Regions from separate parts of the Priestia sp. VA7 genome, predicted to be linked through region 1. Evidence: riboswitches for the same ligand, from Rfam matches in the RefSeq annotation. Region 1 holds a riboswitch; each other region holds the start of a gene.
What was found. A riboswitch is a leader RNA that binds a small molecule or an ion and turns the genes downstream of it on or off. The one in region 1 is predicted to bind cyclic di-AMP.
Positions count from the first base shown of each region.

Region 1 (7,435 bases):
AACTGTCGTATTATTAATGAGATTAGTGATGAGATTACAATCTTTTGTGAAGAAAATGCGCTTAAACAAGTTTTTATTAATTTAATTCAAAATGCGCTTGAGTCAATGAGCAAAGGGACAGTTAAAGTCACCGTTGAGAAAAGAAATGAATACGGCATGGTCATTATCGAGGATGAAGGCTGTGGAATTGATGAGCAATCTTTAGCTCGACTAGGTGAACCGTTTTATTCCACTAAACAAACAGGAACGGGGCTAGGGTTAATGATTAGCTACCGAATAATCGAACAGCATCAAGGGCATATTTCATTTGCGAGTAAAGTAGGAGTAGGAACAAAAGTAGAAATTGCTCTTCCGTACATTAAAGAACCAGTGAACATTTCATAGCGCTTGCTATTCGTTCACTGGTTTTTATTTACTTGGAATAAAAACGAATGTTTTTTAAATATTTTATTTCAATGTTCGTGTATATTGTTGACTAAAGGGTTTGTTTTTGATATATTATCAAATGGCTAGAAAATAACCGAATGATAATAAAAAAAGAAAATTCGGTCAATAACTTTTATCTTTTACCCAAAGAAAAAAAGATGATGGGAGAATGTACAATGAACTCAAATTATGATGTTATTGTGGTAGGGGCAGGACCCGCTGGGATTTTTACTTGCTATGAGTTAACGTTAAAATTACCGGAAGCAACTATTTTATTAATCGATAAAGGACACGATATCTATCGACGTAATTGTCCGATTCTTCAGAAAAAAATTGAAAAATGTCCGCCTGCGGTTGGCAAAAAAGAGTTTGCTGGCTGTTTGCCCGCTTGTTCTATTACAAATGGTTTCGGTGGAGCCGGCGCATATTCAGACGGGAAATTTAATATCACCAGTGAATTTGGAGGTTGGATGACGGATTATCTGTCTGAATCACAGGTGGTAGATTTAATTAAATATGTAGATGAAATTAATTTAAAACACGGAGCAACCGATACGATTACGGATCCGTTAACTGATAAAGTTCGTGAAATTGAAAAACGCGGATACGCAGCAGGATTAAAGCTATTGCGTGCCCAGGTGCGTCATTTAGGAACAGAGCAAAATTTAGAAATTTTAAAAAGCATTTATGAATACTTAAAAGAAAAAATTGATATGCAGTATAAAACGGAAGTAGCCGATTTAATAACAGAAAAAGAAGACGGTCAGCATATCGTGCGCGGTATCGAATTGAAGAATGGTGAAAGAATTACGGCTGATAAAGTGGTTGTTTCACCAGGTCGAGACGGCTCGAAGTGGATGAGCGACTTACTAAAAAAACGCCGTTTAAAAATGATTAACAATCAAGTGGACATCGGAGTTCGAGTCGAAACATCTAACGTTGTTATGGAAGAAATCAACAAGCACTTGTACGAAGGGAAATTCATTTATAATACGTCTGTAGGTACAAGAGTCAGAACGTTCTGCAGCAATCCTTCAGGACATGTGGTAGTAGAGAATCATTCAGGTATTATGTTAGCAAATGGACACGCATACAAAGATCCGAAGCTTGGAAGTCAAAATACGAACTTTGCGCTGCTTGTTTCTCATAAATTTTCGGATCCATTTGATCAGCCGAACGAATATGCGCATGAAGTATCAAGATTAGCTAATATGCTGTCAAACGGGGGCCTAGTTGTTCAAAAGTATGGAGATATTTTAAAAGGACGTCGTTCAACAGCGACTCGAATTAAAGAGGGCTTTTTAGAACCAACGTTAAAAGAAGCTGTACCGGGTGACTTAGGCTTAGTGCTTCCTTACAATACGATGAAAAGCTTAATTGAAATGACAGAAGCACTGGATCATGTAACGCCTGGGCTAGCATCTGAACATACGCTGTTTTACGGTGTGGAAGCGAAATTTTACTCCGCCCGTCCGAAGTTAAATGATAAGTTTGAAACTGAAATTTCCGGTTTATACGTGGGAGGAGACGGAGCTGGTATTACGCGAGGACTCGCGCAGGCAAGTGCGTGCGGTGTGTGGGTAGCACGTGACATTGTTGAAAAATTAAAGAATCGCAAAGCAAGTTCTGAACCTGTTACTGTATAAAAAAAGAGGCCGTCACGGCCTCTTTTTTTATATGTGTTAAATAACGAAAGCGACTAAGTAAAAAGTAAAGAACTTGTACCGCTCAAACTCCGATAGTTTTATATGATAATTACCCGCTCTTTTTTAAAAAGTATGACGGAATACATCCTTCTATCGTGAGCCGAATTAAATAGAATAAGGCGAATTGACAATGGCCATTTCTTTGCATCAATAAATTCAGTGAAATCTCAGGGAGGGTATATCAAGCAATACAAGGATAAAATCAACAGTTGGAAAGAGTTATTTTTTGTTGAGTAAAATATTTATGAAAGCAGTAAAGTACGTGAGCGTTAGAATAATTATGCAAATTTATGAATGTAATTTAATGAGAAGAAAGTTCACTTTACAAACTATTTTTTGAATTAATTTTTTATCCATTAGATTTTAAGTCTTGTTAAATAACTGTTTATGGTTTATTGAAATATGATGTAAATATTTTAAAATATAACAATTCTCAACTTTTTATGATGAAATCCTGCATTATTTTTGAATAAAAACTTGACAGAAACATATAAAATGAATTTTAATTAAAGTAAGAATTATTATCATGCAAAAATATTAAAGAAAATTATTTGCTTAATCTCTGTTGTTTTATAAGAGAACGGGGGACCCATATTTGTGCGTAGTGTACTTGGGGTGAATCTTGAATAAATCAAGTAGGGTAACTCACGTACCCGAATCCGACAGCTAACTCCGTAAGCATTCAGTGAGGGAATAACAGGTCTATGAAACCATGATATTCTCATGGTTTTTTGTATAGCTAAAAATATTCCTAAACTATTAATCTGAAAATTTTTAATATATTGTATATTTTGAGTGTTATCGCTCTTAATGCATGGTAAAATAAGTATGGTAGTTAGAATCATTCTAATATAATTTATTTATGGGAGGTAAATCTATGAAGCTATCGACAAAGATTATTATCGCGCTAATTGCTGGTGCTGTTGTAGGAGTGTTGATCAATGCTTTTGCTCCAAGTGCTTTTGCTCCGCTGGACAAGTACTTGTTTACACCGCTTGGCCAAATTTTCTTAAGCTTAATTAAAATGCTTGTTGTACCAATTGTGTTTTTCTCTATCACGTTAGGTGTAGCAGGTTTAGGAGATCCTAAAAAACTAGGAAGAATCGGGGCTAAAACAGTTTCCTACTTCCTAGTTACAACAACCGTTGCGATTATTATTGGTTTAATTTTAGCATATGCAATTAAACCGGGTACGTTTGGATCTTTTGATACAAAAAACGCTTCTTTTGAAGCCGAAAAAGCACCGCCGGTTGGAGAGACATTCTTAAATATGATTCCAGTCAACCCAATTCAAGCGATGGCTGAAGGGAATATGCTTCAACTTATCGTTTTCTCTATCTTTATCGGTTTTGGTATTACGATGCTTGGAAGTAAAACAAAAGGGCTTTACAATTTACTTGAGCAAGGCAATGAATTGATGATGTATCTTGTAAATCTAGTGATGAAGTTTGCTCCTTACGGAACATTTGGGCTTCTTGCAACCGCGGTTGGAAGTCAAGGCTGGGAGGCAATTAAAGCGATGGGGCTGTACATGATTGTAGTCGTGCTCGCACTGTTTATCCATTCGATCGTAACATATGGGGGATCAGTCGCTCTTATGGCCAGACGTAATCCTATTGAATTTTTTAAAGGTTTTGCTCCTGCGATGACAGTTGGATTCAGTACATCAAGCAGTAATGCAACGCTTCCGATTTCAATGAATGTGGCTCAAAAAAATCTTCGTGTCCCGGAGTCCATCAGCAGTTTTGTCCAGCCATTAGGTGCTACCATTAACATGGATGGAACGGCAATTATGCAAGGTGTAGCGACTATTTTTATTGCACAAGTATACGGCGTTGACCTGTCGCTGGGTGCTCTTGTGACGGTTGTATTGACAGCGGTGCTTGCTAGTATTGGTACAGCAGGTGTGCCGGGAGTTGGTCTCATTATGCTAGCAATGGTATTGAGTTCGGTTGGCTTGCCTGTAGCAGGTATCGGATTGATTATTGGAATTGATCGCTTGCTTGACATGCTTCGTACATCTGTAAATATTACGGGAGACGCTGCGTGTGCCGTTATTGTGGCTGAGTCAGAAGCAAAACGTATCGATAAATCTGTAACGCAATCAGCTTAATAAGCGTAAAAGCTCTAGCTATATGCTAGGGCTTTTTTTATTGGCAAGAAACTCTTCGTTTCAGCATACAGTTTAATAAGAGTGTATGTTTGAAAGGAGAGTGCGGAAATGAATAAAACTCATGTAATAAAGCCGCTGCTCGACGACGACTACCCAGTTATTTCATATGGAAAAGGAATTTATTTGTACGACCAAGATGGAAAAAGGTACATAGATGCTTCGTCGGGGGCAGTTACAGCAAGTATCGGACACGGAGTAAAAGAAATTATTGATGCGATGACCGATCAGGCACAGAAAGTTGCGTTTGTATATCGGTCGCAGTTTACAAGTGATCCAACAGAAGCCTTAGCTAAGAAACTATGTGAATTAAGCAGCAATCATTTCCAGTGGAGCTTTTTTGTTAACAGCGGGACAGAAGCGACTGAAACGGCTATGAAAACGGCAATTCAGCATTTTCAAGAGCAAGGGAAGCCAACCAAAACAAAGGTTTTGTCACGCTGGATGAGCTATCACGGTATTACAATAGGAGCTCTGTCTATGTCAGGGCACGTTGGAAGACGAAAACGCTTCTCGTCTTTGCTTGAAGATTATCCTTCGGTTTCGCCTCCTTATTGCTATCGATGTCCGTTTCATCAAACCTATCCATCCTGTAATCTTGCTTGCGCAAACGAATTGGAAACAGTTATCAAACGAACCGGCCCTGAACATATTGCTGCTTTTATTACAGAGCCCATTGTAGGAGCAGCCGGAGCAGCGCTTACACCTCCTCCCGGTTATTATGAAGTGATAAGAGAAATTTGCGATAAATATGATGTGTTATGGATTGCGGATGAAGTCATGACTGGAGTTGGGCGTACAGGCGTAATGTTTGCATATGAGCACTGGGGAGTTAAACCAGACATCATGACGCTTGGAAAAGGAGTGGGAGCAGGATATACGCCAATAGCCGTTACGTTGGCTAGCAGCAAAACGATTGAACCTATCATGAACGGATCCAAATTAATTATGAGCGGACATACGCTAAGCGCTAATCCGCTGTCATCCGCTGTAGGGATAGCTGTTTTAACCTATATTGAAAAGCATGATCTTGTTCAAGAAGCAGCGCTGAAAGGAGACTATTTAGTAGGGGAATTGAAGAAGCTTCAACTTCTTTACCCTATTATTGGTGATATACGTGGCAAAGGCTTACTAGTTGGTCTTGAGCTTGTGCAAAATCCAAAGACGAAGGAGCCTTTTTCATCTTCGGAAAATATGACGGCGCGCGTGATAAGTAAAGCCCAAAAAAATGGTCTTCTCCTTTATCCTTCACAAGCAGGAACAGACGGAGTAGAAGGAGACGGTATTATTATTGCGCCGCCATTTACAATTACTCATCGTCAGCTTGATGAAGTGGTCGATCTGCTTTCGAAAACATTGCATGAAGTGCAAAATGAAAAACAGAGAAATGAGGTGAAATGAGTGACAAAGGTCGAAAACTCATTTCAAAAGATCACCACTGTGGAACAAGCGATTGAATACGTGGATCATGCGGCTACGCTGATGATAGGAGGATTTGGAGGAGTAGGCAGCCCGCCTTCTCTCATTGATGGTCTGATTGAAAGCGGGAAATCAAATTTTACATTGATATGTAATGATTCAGGCTTTCCTCATATTGGTGCGGGAAAATTGGTAAGCCAAGGAAGAATTCAAAAGCTCATTGCTTCTCATATTGGATCGAACCCAGTGGCTGGAACGCTGATGACAGAAGAAAAGCTGGAAGTTGAGTTTTCTCCTCAAGGAACACTTGCTGAACGGATTCGAGCGGGAGGAGTTGGACTCGGAGGAGTACTGATTGATATAGGAATAGAAAATGACATTATTCAATTTGGAAAAGAAAAAGTGGAAATAGACGGCAAGACATTTTTAGTGGAAAAGCCGCTCACAGCCGACGTTGCTTTTGTGTATGCAAAAAAAGCAGATCCATTCGGCAACTTGCTTTATGATAAAAGCGCACGAAACACTAATCCGTTAATGGCAATGGCAGGTCGTATAACTATCGCTGAAGTGGATGAAATTGTTCCTCTTGGGGACATTGACCCAGAGAACGTGATGACGTCAGGTGTATTTGTGGATTATATTGTCCCTTCAAAAGGAGTGAATTGGAAATGGGTTTGGGAATAGATATTCGTCATCGTATTGCAAAACGTGCTGCAGCTGAAATCAAAAACGGCATGATTGTTAATTTAGGGATTGGCATTCCTTCTCTTATTCCTAATTACGTACCAAGCGCTGTTCATGTGATGTTTCATGCTGAAAATGGAATTTTAGGGTTAGGATCTTCCCCTCCTTTAGGTGAAGAAGATGAGAATGTTTGCAATGCAGCAGGCTATCCAACAACTACCGTTCAAGGGGCTTCATACTGTGACAGTGCTACAGCCTTCGCGATGATTCGAAAAGGATACGTCGATATGACCATTCTTGGTGCGTTGGAAGTGAGTGAAAAAGGGGATTTAGCTAATTGGATTGTGCCAGGTAAGCGAGTTCCTGGAATAGGAGGAGCGATGGAATTAGCTCAAAAAGCGAAAAAAGTCATTGTGCTAATGAATCATACGAGCAAGACAGGAGAACCGAAGCTGGTTAAGACGTGCTCTTTACCTCTGACTGCTTCGGGCTGTGTGGGATTAGTTATTACAGATCGGGCGGTTTTTAAAGTAGAAAAAGATGCGCTTCTTCTAACAGAGTTAATGTCTCCTTATACTGTAGAGGATATTTTGAGTTCAACAGAAGCGACAGTTCGCCTGAGTGATCAATTGATTACGATACCATAAGGAGGACCATTATATGAACATACAGCAATCTATTCATAACTGGATGACAGAGCATCGTCAAAGTGCAGTGCGTTTACTCAAGCGTTTCGTAGAAGAAGCAAGCGTACAAGGTTCTGAAAAGCATGCGCAGGCAATTGTCATTGAACGCCTTCGACAGCTGCAGTTAGATATTGATATATGGGAACCGGACGAAAAAATACTTCGCAGCCATGAAGCTTTTGCCTCCAACCGTTCTACTTTTCGAGACAGTCCGAATGTGGTAGGCGTGTTAAAAGGGAAAGGCGGAGGGAAATCCATTATTTTGAATGGGCACATTGATGTAGTGCCACCCGGAGATCTTTCACAGTGGACGGAAGACCCTTATACGGCTGTTGTAAAAGATG
Region 1 covers NZ_JBVQPN010000001.1:849,979-857,413, forward strand. Annotated here, with positions in the region: gene AC0C45_RS04405 (ATP-binding protein) at 1-384, shown strand, start outside; gene AC0C45_RS04410 (NAD(P)/FAD-dependent oxidoreductase) at 603-2,072, shown strand; cyclic di-AMP (ydaO/yuaA leader) riboswitch at 2,675-2,829, shown strand; gene AC0C45_RS04415 (dicarboxylate/amino acid:cation symporter) at 3,010-4,245, shown strand; gene AC0C45_RS04420 (aspartate aminotransferase family protein) at 4,354-5,703, shown strand; gene AC0C45_RS04425 (CoA transferase subunit A) at 5,704-6,405, shown strand; gene AC0C45_RS04430 (3-oxoacid CoA-transferase subunit B) at 6,390-7,052, shown strand; gene AC0C45_RS04435 (peptidase) at 7,066-7,435, shown strand, end outside.

Region 2 (7,435 bases), on a different contig from region 1:
GTAGTAGTTATTTTTAAAGATCGTTTCATTAATTTATTAGGATTGGGAAAAAAGCCAGCTGCTCCAATTGGACCGACAAATCGCTTGAATTTAATGCAGGTAATTGTTGGACTGTTACCTGCAGGAGTGTTAGGACTTTTGTTTGATGATTACATTGATGAACATTTGTTTTCTTTAAATACGGTACTAATTGGCTTAGTAGTCGGAGCTGTATTAATGATTCTAGCAGATTTGTTTGGACCTAAACGTCCGCGTGTAGAGACGGTGGACCAAATGTCTTATGGACAAGCACTGGGTATAGGACTGTTTCAATGTATTGCTCTTTGGCCAGGTTTTTCTCGTTCAGGCTCAACGATTTCAGGAGGGGTTCTTCTTGGAATGAGCCATAAGGCAGCGGCAGATTTTACATTTATTATGGCAGTGCCAATCATGGCAGGAGCAAGTGGACTTTCATTGGTTAAAAACTGGCAGTATTTCACATCAGATGCACTACCGTTTTTTATTGCTGGTTTTATCAGCGCCTTTATTTTTGCGCTGGTATCTATTCGCTTTTTCTTGAAATTAATTAATCGTATCAAATTAGTACCATTTGCACTATATCGAATTGTTTTAGCAGCTATTCTATATTTTGTATTTTTATAAAAAAATACGCGTGTTCTTTATTCCCTTAAACTTCTAATAGAGACTCAAAGAGCAAGAAAAAGCTATTGCAACATTGCAATAGCTTTTTTGCATAAATATATATTATCGCCTTTTGAAAGCGTTTTATAAACATAGGTATTGACAAAACGTGTCGAAAAATAGTAAATTAATATTTGTGCAGTATAAAGTTAAGTAAAAGTAAGACTTCTGTTTAGTTTTATTGACTGTAAAAAACGTATGACAACGTATAGATCGTTTTAATTTTATAAAAACTGAATAATAAGCTTAATCGTATAGAGCGGGGGAATCATTATCGGCAGTAAAGCTGCCTTGGGGTGAATCCTTACAAAAGGTAGGAAACTCTCAATTCCGAATCCGACAGTTAACCCCGTTTGCTTCATTGAGAGAAAGAGCCCAAAATAGCGTAAGTAAAAGGCTGTTCTTTCTTAAGAATAGTCTTTTTTTGTTTTTTCAGAAAAGTATATACAAATGTCATACATCTTTGGGGAGGTACATCTATGAAAAAAATTCGTTTTGGTTTGGCTACGCAGATTTTTACCGGATTAATCCTCGGTGTTCTTGTAGGGGTAATTTGGTTTAATGATCCGCGTGTAGTAACATACCTACAGCCGCTAGGAGACCTGTTTTTAAGATTAATTAAGATGATTGTTATTCCAATTGTTATCTCAAGCTTAGTCGTTGGAGTTGCAGGAGCAGGGAGCGGTAAACAGGTCGGAAAGCTCGGCGTTAAAACCATTCTCTATTTTGAAATTATTACGACTTTTGCAATTGTAATCGGTGTATTGATTGCTAATATTTTTCATCCTGGGCAAGGTGTAGACATTCATTCAGCACAGAAGAGTGATATTTCACAATACGTTGAAACATCCGAACAGCAAGAAGGAAAGTCAGTGGCTGAAACTTTCTTACACATTGTTCCGACAAACTTTTTCCAGTCAATTGTTGAAGGAGACATGCTAGCAATTATCTTCTTTACAGTGTTATTTGCACTTGGAGTAGCGGCAATTGGAGAAAGAGGAAAGCCAGTTGTACAATTCTTCGACGGTGTTTCTCACGCAATGTTTCACGTGGTAAACCTTGTAATGAAAGTGGCGCCAATTGGTGTATTTGCTTTAATTGGTGTAACAGTTTCAAAATTCGGCTTAGATTCACTTCTTTCATTAGGAAAGCTTGTTATCTTAGTTTACTTAGCTTTAATTTTCTTCCTACTTGTTGTATTAGGAGGAATTGCGAAATGGGCAGGAATTAACATTTTCCACTTATTCCGCTATATGAAAGATGAACTATTGTTAGCATACAGTACATCTAGTTCTGAGACAGTTCTTCCGCGTATTATGGAAAAACTTGAAAAGATGGGCTGTCCAAAAGCTATCGTATCGTTCGTTGTACCAATTGGTTATACATTTAACCTAGATGGTTCCGTTCTTTATCAAGCGATTGCAGCGTTATTCTTAGCGCAGGTGTACGGTATTGATTTAACGATCGTTCAACAGCTGACGCTTATCCTGGTATTGATGGTTACATCTAAAGGAATGGCTGCCGTGCCAGGAACATCATTTGTTGTATTACTGGCTACTCTTGGAACAATCGGTGTTCCGGCAGAAGGATTAGCCTTCATTGCTGGAGTAGACAGAATCATGGATATGGCACGTACGGTTGTTAACTTAGTAGGAAACACACTAGCAGCAATTGTGATGTCTAAATCTGAAGGCAAATTTGACCCTAAAAAAGGTACAGAGATCATGAGAGCCGGCTAATTTATAAATTAAAAAGCTACTTATTCTATTCGAAAAATTAGAATAAGTAGCTTTTTTCATAATAATTCCTTTATTATTATGGGAATTGACCCTATAATATGTAACATCAGGTATAAATATATCCAAATTTTATTCTTACATAAAAGCAGTCACTGGTTCCTTTCTTTATCAATAAATATAGAGATAGCTTAGCTAGTAGGGGGATAGTAGAGTATGTGGAAAAAGCGAATATGGGTCATCGCCTCGATAGTAATCGTATGTTTGTTAATCCCTTACAGTTTACCAATTGTGTTTGCTTTATTAACAGCATTAGCGCTTGAGGGTATTGTTCAAAAATTGCATCAATCTTTTAAAATGAAGAGAGTCTATGCAGTGCTTATGACCTTCATTTTATATGTTGTTTCGCTCATACTTATTGGATTTTTTATTGTTCGGACAATCGTTACGCAAGTGGTTGCTCTTTCAAAAATAGCGCCTTCCTTTGTAAAAGAAATCTATGAAACCGCGATTTTTCCAACTATTATTAAGTGGAAATACTATTCAAACGCTCTTCCTACAGAAGTGATTTCTTCTATCGAGCGCACGCTTGAAAAAACCGTAAATTCATTAGATTCTCTATTAAAAAGTACCGTGGAAATCATCATTAGTTTTGCTGCTACTGTTCCTGGGTTTCTATTAGAGTTTCTTATTTATTTAGTAGCACTTGTATTTATCAGCCTTGAGCTGCCTGCTATTAAAAATAAAATTAAGTCATTTTTAACAGAAGAAACGAAATATAAGCTACAAGTTGTCATCACTCAGCTTATCCAAGCGGGGGTTGGTTTTATTAAGGCACAAATTATCTTAAGTGTCATGACGTTTGTAATGGCTTATGTAGGGCTTTGGTTATTAGATGTTCCGTATACCGCGCTGCTTAGTTTATTAATTGTAATTGTCGATATCTTACCAATCCTTGGGACAGGCTCGGTGCTCGTTCCATGGGGGATTTTTGCTCTTACGCAAGGGCATGACTCATTAGCAATCGGCTTATTTATTCTATTTGGAGTCATTACGGTAGTAAGACGTGTAGTAGAACCAAAAGTATTTTCTACAAATATGGGTATTTCACCTTTGGCTGCACTAGTTAGTTTGTACATTGGATTTAAACTTTTAGGCTTTGTCGGATTATTTTTAGGACCGGCTTTAGTTATTTTATACGATGCTCTTCGTAAAGTAGGTATTATTCAAATTAACTTTAAACTATAAAAGTGCTGGATAAAACTAGCGCTTTTTTTTATTGAAACTTTTGTAGTACGTAATACGTAAAGAGGGAAAGGAAAAAACTATGCCGCGTTGGTTTTTATCTATCAATCGGCTAAATTATAGTTTTGCAGTCTTAGATTTAATGATATGAGGAGGAGAATTTTTGTTAGAGTCGGTTTTACTTTCTTTAATTGAAGCGCTAAAACAGCTCTCTTATTTTGGCGTAATTCTAGCATTAACGTTTGAGTTTGTCCCGGCAGAGCTTGTTTTACCTTTAGTAGGTTATTGGGTGTACCAAGGTGATATGAACTTGTATCTGGCTATCCTTGCAGGTACAGTAGGCGGTGTTTGTGGACCGTTGACTCTTTATGGACTGGGACGTTACGGTGGACGACCGCTGGTTTTAAAATATGGAAAATACTTTTTGGTGAAAGAAAAAGAAATTGACGCCGCCGATCGCTTTTTTAATAAGTACGGCAGCGGGGTTGCTTTTTTTGGACGCTTTATTCCAGGAGTGCGCACGGCTATCTCTTTTCCGTGCGGGATGGCAAAAATGAATGTATGGCTGTTTTCTATTTATACATTTGTGGCGATGCTTCCAGTAACGGCTATTTACGTATATTTAGGATATAAGTTAGGACCTAAGTGGAAAGAGGTGGGGCCGATTGTGTCTCAATATATGCAGCCTATTGGAATCGGAATTGTTGTTTTAATTGCATTGTTTTTTATCATTAAATATGTGCGAAATAAACAAGTAGGGCAGAGCTGATAAATCGAGGAAAAGAGTGAGGATATGTCAGAGCATGAGCAGTTAAGAGTAGAGTTACGAAAAATTGAAAAGTGGGAGAAAGACCAAAAAGGACTTTTTTTCTGGGAGCGGCTGGCTCGTTTGCCTTTTTCAGCTTTAGATAAAGTAACGCCAAAATTCATTCATCAAAAAATAGAAAAATTATTAGATGAAATTGCTAAGTATGTTGATAATGGAGGCCAGTATTTAGCTAATACGTCTGCCACGCTAGAAAAAGCATCAGCACAATTACAAGAAAAGAAACAGCTTTCGATAGAGGATATTCAGCATTTATCTCTGCAAGAAATGGATGAATTGGCAGAGCATTTTATTGAAGTCCGAAAAAAGAACGCACAGCTTCAAGGAGCCACAACCGGGATAGGCGGGATTTTTACACTAGCTATTGATGTTCCTTTTGTATTAGGGCTTACACTTAAGACACTGCAAGAAGTGGCTGTTTCTTATGGTTACGACCCCACTGAGCAAGAGGAACGAATTTTTATGGTCAAATGCATGCAGTTTTCGTCTTCTGACATTGTAGGGAAACGTGCGATTTTAGAAGAATTAGCAAGCGGAAATCGAACGCAGAGCTTGCAGCAGCTGCAAGGGTGGAGAGAAGTGTTTCTAACCTACAGGGACAACTTGGGCTGGAAAAAGCTGTTCCAAATGATTCCTATAGCAGGAATGGTATTTGGAGCGTATATTAACAAACAAGCAATTAGCGATATAGGGGAAGTTGGAATGATGCTTTATCGTAAAAGACGTATTTTGGAAAAAGTCTCACAATCGCAAAAATAAAAAGAGACTGGTACGAAAGTATTTTAGTTGAAGAAAAATCCGAACGAGTTTGATTCTTGGTTGAGAATCAAATACGTTCGGATTTTTTCATTGGTATAGTAAATGTAGCTTTCATGTGTTAAGTCTAGTTCCTTAATCAAAATAAAAAGTAGGAATGGTAATAGTATTTTTTCGTCTAGCAATCAGTAAATAAATAATTCCGATTATACTCCATATAATACCGATAAATAAGGATGTTGTTTCTAAGTTAAGCCACATAAAAAACAAAAATAAACTGCCAAGTAAAGGCATAAGTACATATGAAATATATCCACTGAAAGACCGCTTATTTTGATGAATAAAATAATGGATAAAAACCGCTATGTTCACTGAACTGAAAGCAATTAAAGCACCAAAATTAATTAAAGAGGTAGCTTTTTCAAGAGACAGACCTAGTGAAATTAAAGAGAGGCCACCAATAATCACCACGTTCCAAATAGGCGTCTTTGTTTTAGGGTGAATATAGCCAAAAATTCTCCGAGGAAGATAACCATCTTTCCCAATTGCATAGAGAAGTCTTGATGCACTCATATGTGAGACAAGTCCAGAAGCAATAGTTGAAGTCAAGGCCGCTGCTACAAAAATAGATTGAAAAAGCTGGCCGCCAATTTTATAAGCAATTTCCGCTGATGCACCTTCTAAATCATGAAACAAAGAGGCTGAAGGGAAAAGGAGCTGAGCAAAGTAAGAAACTGTGATAAATAAGGCGCCTCCCGTACATGCAATAATGAGAATCCCTTTAGGAATGGTTTTCTCAGGCTTAAGTGTTTCTTCGGCCATGGTGGTTACAGCATCAAATCCTAAAAAAGAAAAGCATAAAATAGCTGCTCCGTTTAATAACAGAGATATAGAGGCCGATTCACTTATAAACGGTTTAAATGATAGCTCTTGGCCTTGAGTTGTAGCACTTAAAATAATAAAGATAATAGCGACTAAAATTTGAAAAGCAACTAATAGCGTACCCAAAGAAACGGTTAAATGAACGCTAAAAATATTCATTATGGTCATGATCACAACAAAGCTGATAATCCATACGGCCTTTGGAACACCTGGAAACAGAGAGCTTAGGTAAATATTTGTCAAAAGTGCATTGATCATTGGCAGAAATAGATAATCAAGAAGAGCCGTCCATCCTACCAAAAAACCAATGCTTGGATTCATTACTTGCTGTGCGTATGTATAAGAGGAACCAGCTCCGGGAAAAGCTTTTACCATTTTTCCATAACTAATGGCTGTAAATAAAATAGCAATCAACGTGAATGCATAAGCGCCTGAAACATGTCCATCTGTTGATTCAGTTACAATGCCAAATGTATCAAAAACGGCCATAGGTGCCATGTAGCCTAAGCCTATCACGACGATATGCCATAATTTTAGTTGTTTAAGAAGAGAAGGTTCATGATTCATATTTGTCATCCTTTCTGTGTATAATCATTCTGCATTATTTATTATTATACTATATTATTAGGTTTGTCATCTTTTTTTGAAAAAGAAGAGAAAATTGCGCGCTAAGAGATAAAAAGCGTTTAATTGATTACTAGATAAAGCAAAAAAATGCTTTTTTTCACTTTGATTTTTACCATTGAGTCTAGAAAGTATTTTACATAAAATGAAAGAAAGTAAAAAAGCTTCGTTTAGGGTGATCTACTTGTAATAAATATGAAAACAAATTTTTGAATGCGGTTACATTTTTGTTGGTATACAAAGTTAAGAATGATGGTAAAGGAGATGAAGGAAGTGATTGCTACACCCTATATAAACTTGGAGATAAACAAGGAACCAGGTGTGCATGTCGTATTGGATGAAACGAAAAAAGATGGTGTTTATTTTATTAAATTAACGGTCAAGTCGGTTAAAAAAAGAATTCTTCCAAAAATGAAATTAAAATGGAGCGTTCCATTATTAGATATCCAACTATATAAATCTTTACAAACTAGTAAGGGCGATGTGAGTGCCTCTTTTGTTCATTGTTTTATGAATAAGAATGGCTCTAACCGTTACACCATTGCATGTTCAGACATGCATCAGCCTATTCTGTGTGCCACTAATTGGAAAGAAATGTGTCTAGATGTAGAAATGACTTTATTTAGTGAAAGCACTTGGTCTCTTCATAGCTATGAAACTGAACTGCGAGTAGACACAAGAATGG
Region 2 covers NZ_JBVQPN010000014.1:14,145-21,579, reverse strand. Annotated here, with positions in the region: gene AC0C45_RS27850 (undecaprenyl-diphosphate phosphatase) at 1-642, shown strand, start outside; cyclic di-AMP (ydaO/yuaA leader) riboswitch at 915-1,054, shown strand; gene AC0C45_RS27845 (cation:dicarboxylate symporter family transporter) at 1,161-2,420, shown strand; gene ytvI (sporulation integral membrane protein YtvI) at 2,634-3,665, shown strand; gene AC0C45_RS27835 (DedA family protein) at 3,826-4,431, shown strand; gene AC0C45_RS27830 (EcsC family protein) at 4,456-5,247, shown strand; gene AC0C45_RS27825 (APC family permease) at 5,380-6,693, opposite strand; gene AC0C45_RS27820 (hypothetical protein) at 7,015-7,435, shown strand, end outside.
Region 2: it holds a riboswitch for cyclic di-AMP, as region 1 does, so the genes downstream of both, AC0C45_RS27845 (cation:dicarboxylate symporter family transporter) here and AC0C45_RS04415 (dicarboxylate/amino acid:cation symporter) in region 1, are expected to answer to the same signal.

Region 3 (7,435 bases), 130 kb from region 1:
TTATTCTATTAGTAATCGTAGGATGTTCTTGCTACTACTAATTTTTAGAGGGGATGAACATCATTCATCCTCTCCTATTTCAAAAAAAACCATGCTTTCGCATGGCTACATACCGATTAGATGAATGAGTAGAGGAACTCATTGTTCGGCAATATTGAAGAAATTTTTGGTTTTTACTTCCGCCTAGTATGCCCTTTTTGACGGGGGCTATGCGCAAATAAAGTTAACGTTTAAAAGCGAAAGCCAGACGCACCTACAATAACAAGTAAAACAAATAACACAACGATTAACGCAAAATTTTGTTTTCCCACGTACCATCCCTCACTTCCTGTTATCTGCTTTTAGTGTATGCAACAGCTTGGCAAAATGTTTAGGACAGGGGTGCGGATTTTTTTAACGAGAAAAACCTTCAAATTTCGCCAAAAAAGTGAATCATATTTTTGTTTCTTTCGTTATATATAGTAAGAGATTTTTTTACTATAAAAAAGGGGGGGCCATTAATGCGCCGACATTCTAAATTGCCCATTGTTCTTGTCTTTGCCTTCTTTTTATTCATCGCAACAGTTTTGTGCGTAACCTCTTATATGTCTTGAACGTATAAATAATATAAAAAAAACGCCTCATCGAAGGCGGTTTTTCTACCCTAGCATTATATCTTCATTTGGATAACGAACGGCTTCACGCTTTTGCTTAGATAATGAAAACGCAAGCGTTAATGGCCCCACTTTTCCTAAAAACATGATAAAGATAATAATCACGCGTCCAAAGTACGAAAGTTCAGGAGTTGCTCCCATCGATAAACCTACTGTTCCAAACGCAGAAACAACTTCAAACATAATTTTTACAAACGGCAGGTTTTCCGAAATATTTAATAGGAAAATGGCCCCAAATACAAACATAATTGAAATCATCGTGATGGCTAGTGCCTTAAACACGTGAAGAGGAAGAAGTCGTCTCTTTAATAGCACAATATCTTCCCGGCTTCGTAAAAATGCCCATACAGAAAAAACAATCACCACAAACGTTGTTAGTTTAATACCGCCTCCTGTTGACGCACTTCCTGCACCAATAAACATTAATAAGACCATTAAAAAGACCGTTGCGTCATGCAGGTGAGCTAAATCAATTGTATTAAATCCCGCGGTTCTTGTCGTTACCGCTTGAAAATAAGAAGCCCATACTTTGTCTCCTAACGATAAATTTCCGAGCGTATGCGAATTGCTGTACTCTAAGAAAAAAATAAAAAGCATGGCAGTCACATTAATCGCAAACGTGCTGATAATCATAATTTTTGAATGCAACGTTAGTTTTCTATACGATTTTTTCACCCACATATCAGCAAGAACGGTAAACCCTAACCCACCAATGATGAACAAAAAAGAAATCGTTATGTTAATAATAGGATCTCCAACATACTGCACTAAGTTATCAGAAAGTAGTCCAAACCCTGCGTTATTAAAAGCCGAAATTGAATGAAACAAGCTAAAGAACAGCCCCTTAGACCATCCGAACTCCGGAACCCAGCGTATCGCTAGAAAGATAAGTGCAACAAACTCAATTAAAAATGAAAAGATAAACAGCCTTTTAACTAGCAGGACAACTCCACCGACGCTCGTTTGATTTAGTGCCTGCTGAACGAGCATACGCTCTTTAAATCCAATTTTTTTACCTAGCATCATAAAAATCAACACGGCAAATGACATAATGCCAAGACCGCCTATTTGAATTAACAGCATAATAATGATTTGACCGATGACGGTAAAACGAGTACCTGTATCTACGACGGCTAAGCCGGTTACTGTCATAGCGGAAGTAGACGTAAAAAGGGCATCTACCCACCGGATTGGCTCAGTAGTAGAAACAGGCATCATCAATAGAAGAGCACCCATAATAATTCCTCCGCCAAAAATGGAGACAAGCAGCTGCGGAGGAGTGAGTTTAATGATTTGTTTTTTCATAAGTTAAACTCCTTCTTCTTCAAAACGGTTCAAATCGCGGTTATGTCCGATGACAATCAGCATATCTCCTTGTTCAATTATTTCATGTGCGGTAGGCGAGATCACCATTTCCCCGTCTTTTCGCTGAAAGCCGATAATATTGCAGCCATACTTGGCACGAATGTTTAAATCAAACAGCGTTTTATTATGAAGTTTCTTAGAGGCGACAATTTCGACGATACTATAATCCTTTGACAATTCAATATAATCAATGATTTTTTCTGACACCACGTGATGAGCAATACGCTTAGCAATATCGCGCTCAGGGTGAATGACTTTATCCGCTCCTATTTTTTCGAGCACTTTTTGATGATACATATTCACTGCTTTTACCCATACTTGCTTAACGCCCATATCTTTTAAAAGCATCGTTGCCAGCACGCTTGCTTCGATATCATCTCCAAACGAAATAAGAGCATGATCAACATTGCGAATACCTAGCCCCTTTAAGCTAGCTTCATCAATCGCGTTTGCTTGCACAACATATGTAGCTGAGTTGCTAAATTTATTTACTACCTCCTGATTGCGGTCAATAGCGAGCACATCCACATCCAGATTAGCAAACTCTTCAACCAAACTGCCTCCAAAACGACCTAATCCCAATACAGCAAACTGTTTTTTCATAATGTATTTATTCCTTTCTTCAACTGCTGTGTGTTCTCTTAGCTTATACTTTTTCTAAAAAATTACATCTTTTTCTTAAAAAAAGCGCAAAAAAACACAGGAAGGCTCCTGTGTTTTTCCACACTCTTCCCCCTCAAAACGCTTGCGAAGTTAGCTGTCGGGTTCGGGTTTTAAGAGTAACCCTACCTTTTTAAGGATTCACCCCGGAGCACAATATGTGCGTACATAATGGGTCCTCCGCTCCGTAATGGATTAAGCGATTTTTATTCAAATATCTATGATCTATTTTTTAGAATAATCGATTCGATTCATGATACGTTTCACTTTACGAAAGCTATCTTACTCCTGTGGATTTTGTCTGTCAAGATATTTTTAGCGAAGACCTCACTTGCCCTGCAAGCTGCAAAAATCATATAAATCTAAACTGACAATCATTTTGTGAAATTGATCAAATAAATTAATAACAGCTAAAAGCTCTAACAGCTGCGTATCACTGTAAAATTTCTTTAATTGATTCATATCAGCATCCGTCAACTCCCTTGGACGCACCCGGTATACATCAATAAATCGAAACAGCAGTCGATCTTTTTCTTCCAGCTCTTTTTCTCTTAACACTTTTTGATTAAGCGTCTCATCGCCTACATATGACATGCTCATACACGTCTCACAGCCGTTAACACCTGCTAGATAAAGCCTTATTTTTTCCTTAGTCTCTTTTTCTACTATATCGCTGTTCCAAAGCGTGTCGTAAAGCTCATCATACAATCTTTTTACATGCGGAATTAAATTCAATGCTTTTTCAAAATTTGTTCCCTCTTCGTTTGCTAACAAAACTCTTGCCATTTTTCACTCACTCCTTTTTAATTATTATAGTAAGAAAAATGGAAATTTCAGATTACAGATAAAACATCTTAGCTACTATTACTAATCAAATGAAATGTTAATGAGAAAGAAGGTTTTCAATTGAAAATTGATGAAATTGATTTATCGATTTTGCAGGCGCTGCAGCAAAACAGCCGCCTTTCCTTACGAGAGCTAGGAAAACAAATTAACTTGTCTCCTCCTTCGGTGGCAGAGCGAGTACGACAGCTAGAGAGCTTTGGCGTTATAAAAGGGTATACGATTGATATTGATTATGAAAAGCTGCATTTGCCCGTGTCGTGTTTTATTGAAGTAACGATGAAAAACGGAGAGCACGAGCGTTTTAAACGATTTATTTCTCAGTATCCCTACGCTTTATTCTGTGAACGCATCGCCGGGCAAGCCTGCTTTATTACAAAGCTTCAGCTTCCTCACCTGCACGTACTCGAACAATTTATTAACGAAATTACACCTTATGCCAAAACGATTTCACACATCGCCCTTTCTCACGTGGAGATGGCTCCTGCATTATTGAGTCATTTAAAAGATGAAAAGTGATTGAAACGTAACGAAAAAATCCGAACGATTGGATTGATCGTTCGGATTTTCTTTCCACTAAACTACTTTTGTCCCAGCCTCTTTTATTCGTCCAACAGCATAAAAAATAACCCTCCAAAGCTGGAGGGTATAAATTTTCCGAATAATGAAAGTTTTACAACTTCATTTTATCAGGTGACGACATTTCTGTCTACTTAAAAATGTAAAAGAGCTCTCTAGTACTAGAGAGCTCTTTTACTTGCTTGTTTTGGAGAAACAATCAATCTATATAAAAGGGAACTACCTAAGGCTGAAAGTCACGTGAAACCTTGGCAGTTCATCCTGGATATACCGGTTGATATGATTCAAAACAAGTTCTTTCATCATTTCTTCTTTGACTTCTGATTCCGTTTTTTTATCTTTTTGTTTTAAAATAAGAATATAATAGACTTTACCCATTTTAATGGGCTTACTACTCTCTCCGATGTGCTGTTTTTTTAAAACATCTATAAAAGAGGGAGATAGACTTGAAAGCTTTAGATTATCAGCATTCTCTATTTTGCTGACTGTCTGGACATCAGCATATTTTTTTTGAACGTCCTGAAGAGATGTTCCTTTTTGCAGTTCAGCCGCAGCGGCAGCGGCATCATATAAAGTAGAAAAAGCCAGCTGCGTAAAAGATACGCGCGTTAGATCGTTTTCAATACGTTTATAGTAAGCAGTTAGTTCATCAGACGTAATTTGTTTGCGGAAATATTCTTCTAATTTAAACTGATTCGTTAGCTGGTTGGTTACATCACTAGAACGAATATTTAACACTTCATAACCTTGTTTTCTTGTATCCTCGTTATATGAGCGTTTAATTTGCTTCCACATATCCTCGACTTGTTTTTGTACTTTATCGCTTGTCTTTAGATGTGAAATTAAGATTTTTTGCATAACAAGCTGCCGCAATAACTCTTTGCGGTAGCTTGTATCATTTAGCGGAGCATCTGGATTTAAGAACCCTTCAACGGCTAAAAAACGGTTGAATTCAGCTCCTGTCACCTTGCCTCCCTCATACGCTGCCAGTTCTTTGGTAGAAGATAACTGACTAATTTCTACAGAAGGAAACATCGTGTTTGAATGCTTCCCTCCGCAGCCGGTTAAAAATCCGAAGGCTGTTAATACTGCTAGTAGCAGCTTTAACGGTGTTGGACTCATCCATTGTTATCCTGCTGCTCTGAAAGCTTCAGAGAAATAGTTTGTTTTTTTCCATTTCGATACACGTCTAATTTTACCGTGTCTCCTACTTTACGTTTTGTGTATAGATATTGACGTAAATCACTGGATGTTTTGACTTCATTTCCATCGATGGCAACAATCACGTCTTTTGATTGTAAACCTGCATCAGAAGCAGAAGAGAATGGTTCAACCGTCGTTACGACAACTCCTTCAGACGTATCGCTGGTTAGGCCTAGCTGGTTTTGTTTTGTTGCAGCTGAAAGCTGACCTACATCTTGAAGACCTACCCCCATATATGGACGCGTTATTTTTCCGTTTTTCATCAGCTGTTCAATCGTCGGCTGCACTTCATCGCTTGGAAGAGCAAAGCCGATGCCTTCTACATTGTCTTCTGAAATTTTCATACTGTTGATACCGACTACTTCACCGGAAGAATTGATTAAGGCACCGCCGCTGTTTCCTGGATTAATCGCCGCATCCGTTTGAATTGCATCTACGTTCCAATTTTCTGAAATAGGGACAGAGCGTTTTGCTGCGCTCACGATACCTTGTGTGACCGTACGAGAAAATTGTTCACCAAGAGGATTTCCGATTGCAAGCACCGTTTCACCTGCTACTAAATCCGATGATTTCCCGAACTTCGCCACTTGTTCAACATTTTTGTCAGACATCTCAAGCACCGCTAAATCCGTTAGCGCATCAGCTCCGACAATCTTAGCTTTTTCTTTTTGTCCGTTTGAAAGTGACACTTCTACTTCGCTTGCGCCGTCAATAACGTGGTTATTGGTCACAACGTATGCTTTTCCATTTTCTTTTTTGAAAATAACACCGGAACCCGTTCCTGCTTCTTGCGTTTGGGTATCTCCAGAAAATGGATTTGTTTGCTGTTGAATATTGTTCACGCCTACAACAGCAGCTGATACTTTATTTACAACTGAAACAAGATCTGACTGATTCACGGTTGTGCTTACTGTTCGAGGCGTTGTGCTCGTTGTTGTTGCGGTTTGAGTCTGCGTTGTTTGATTCGCTGTTTGCGTATCAGCTGAATCCATTAACCCCAGCTGCGGAGCACCGTATAGCACAATTCCTCCACCTAGCACTGCTCCGGCGATAGAAGATGCAATCACTGGAAATAAGCGTCTTCTTGGAGGCTGTGATGATGACGCAGGCTGATACTGATCGTAGCGCTGCTGGCGGTTTTCATATTCTTCTTTTTGTTCTTGCTCTCTTTCATAATCACGTGGATCCATGAAAAACACTCCTTTTAACGTAGCAAATTTTATGTTATCTATACTATAAAATAAAAGTTTGGGATAAGTATCAAAACAATGTGTGAAATTGTGAAAAATTTCTTTATAACAGCAAACACGTAGTATAATAGCGGGTACATAGACCTTTTGAGAAACGCACACATATGGCGTAATATGCTTTATTTACCTTAATTTTCATATATTCAGAGGAAGGTGTCAAATTTGAGCTTTACACTATATTTAGTAGAGGATGAACAAAATTTAAACGAAGTTTTAACCCTTTACCTTCAAAAAGAAGGCTGGGATGTTCGCTCATTTTTTAACGGCACGGACGCCAAAGAAATGATTACAACCCCTCCGCATCTGTGGATTTTAGATATTATGCTGCCTGATATTGACGGGTATCAGCTCATTCGCGAAATCAAGCAGCAAACGCCACATGTGCCTGTTATTTTCATCTCAGCCCGCGATGCCGATATTGACCGGGTTCTTGGGCTTGAAATGGGCAGCGACGACTATTTATCAAAGCCTTTTTTGCCTCGTGAACTAGTTATTCGAGCAAACAAACTGCTAAACCGCGTATATGGTTCCAATCAAAAGAAAACCGATACCATTACGCTGACTCCTTATGAAATCGATTTACATACCCGTACAGTCAGTGAAAATGGAAAGCCGATTGATTTAACGTCTAAAGAATTTGATTTTCTCGTCACTATCTCAAAAGACCTTGGACAGGCTTTTTCACGGGAGCAGCTGCTGAATCTCATTTGGGGAGAAGATTATTTCGGCACAGACCGAGTGGTGGATGATTTAGTAAGGCGCGTGCGTAAAAAAATGCCGCAAGCACGAATTGAAACGATTTACGGATACGGATACCGGATGATGAAAGCATGAAAAACAAGTCGCTTGCATTTCAAATTTGGCTCGTCATCTCCGGTATTT
Region 3 covers NZ_JBVQPN010000001.1:980,527-987,961, reverse strand. Annotated here, with positions in the region: gene AC0C45_RS05135 (YjcZ family sporulation protein) at 1-41, shown strand, start outside; gene AC0C45_RS05130 (YjcZ family sporulation protein) at 231-311, opposite strand; gene AC0C45_RS05125 (TrkH family potassium uptake protein) at 639-1,958, opposite strand; gene AC0C45_RS05120 (potassium channel family protein) at 1,962-2,621, opposite strand; cyclic di-AMP (ydaO/yuaA leader) riboswitch at 2,746-2,890, opposite strand; gene AC0C45_RS05115 (carboxymuconolactone decarboxylase family protein) at 3,006-3,464, opposite strand; gene AC0C45_RS05110 (Lrp/AsnC family transcriptional regulator) at 3,585-4,040, shown strand; gene AC0C45_RS05105 (peptidyl-prolyl cis-trans isomerase) at 4,320-5,222, opposite strand; gene AC0C45_RS05100 (S1C family serine protease) at 5,219-6,493, opposite strand; gene AC0C45_RS05095 (response regulator transcription factor) at 6,716-7,387, shown strand; gene AC0C45_RS05090 (sensor histidine kinase) at 7,384-7,435, shown strand, end outside.
Region 3: it holds a riboswitch for cyclic di-AMP, as region 1 does, so the genes downstream of both, AC0C45_RS05120 (potassium channel family protein) here and AC0C45_RS04415 (dicarboxylate/amino acid:cation symporter) in region 1, are expected to answer to the same signal.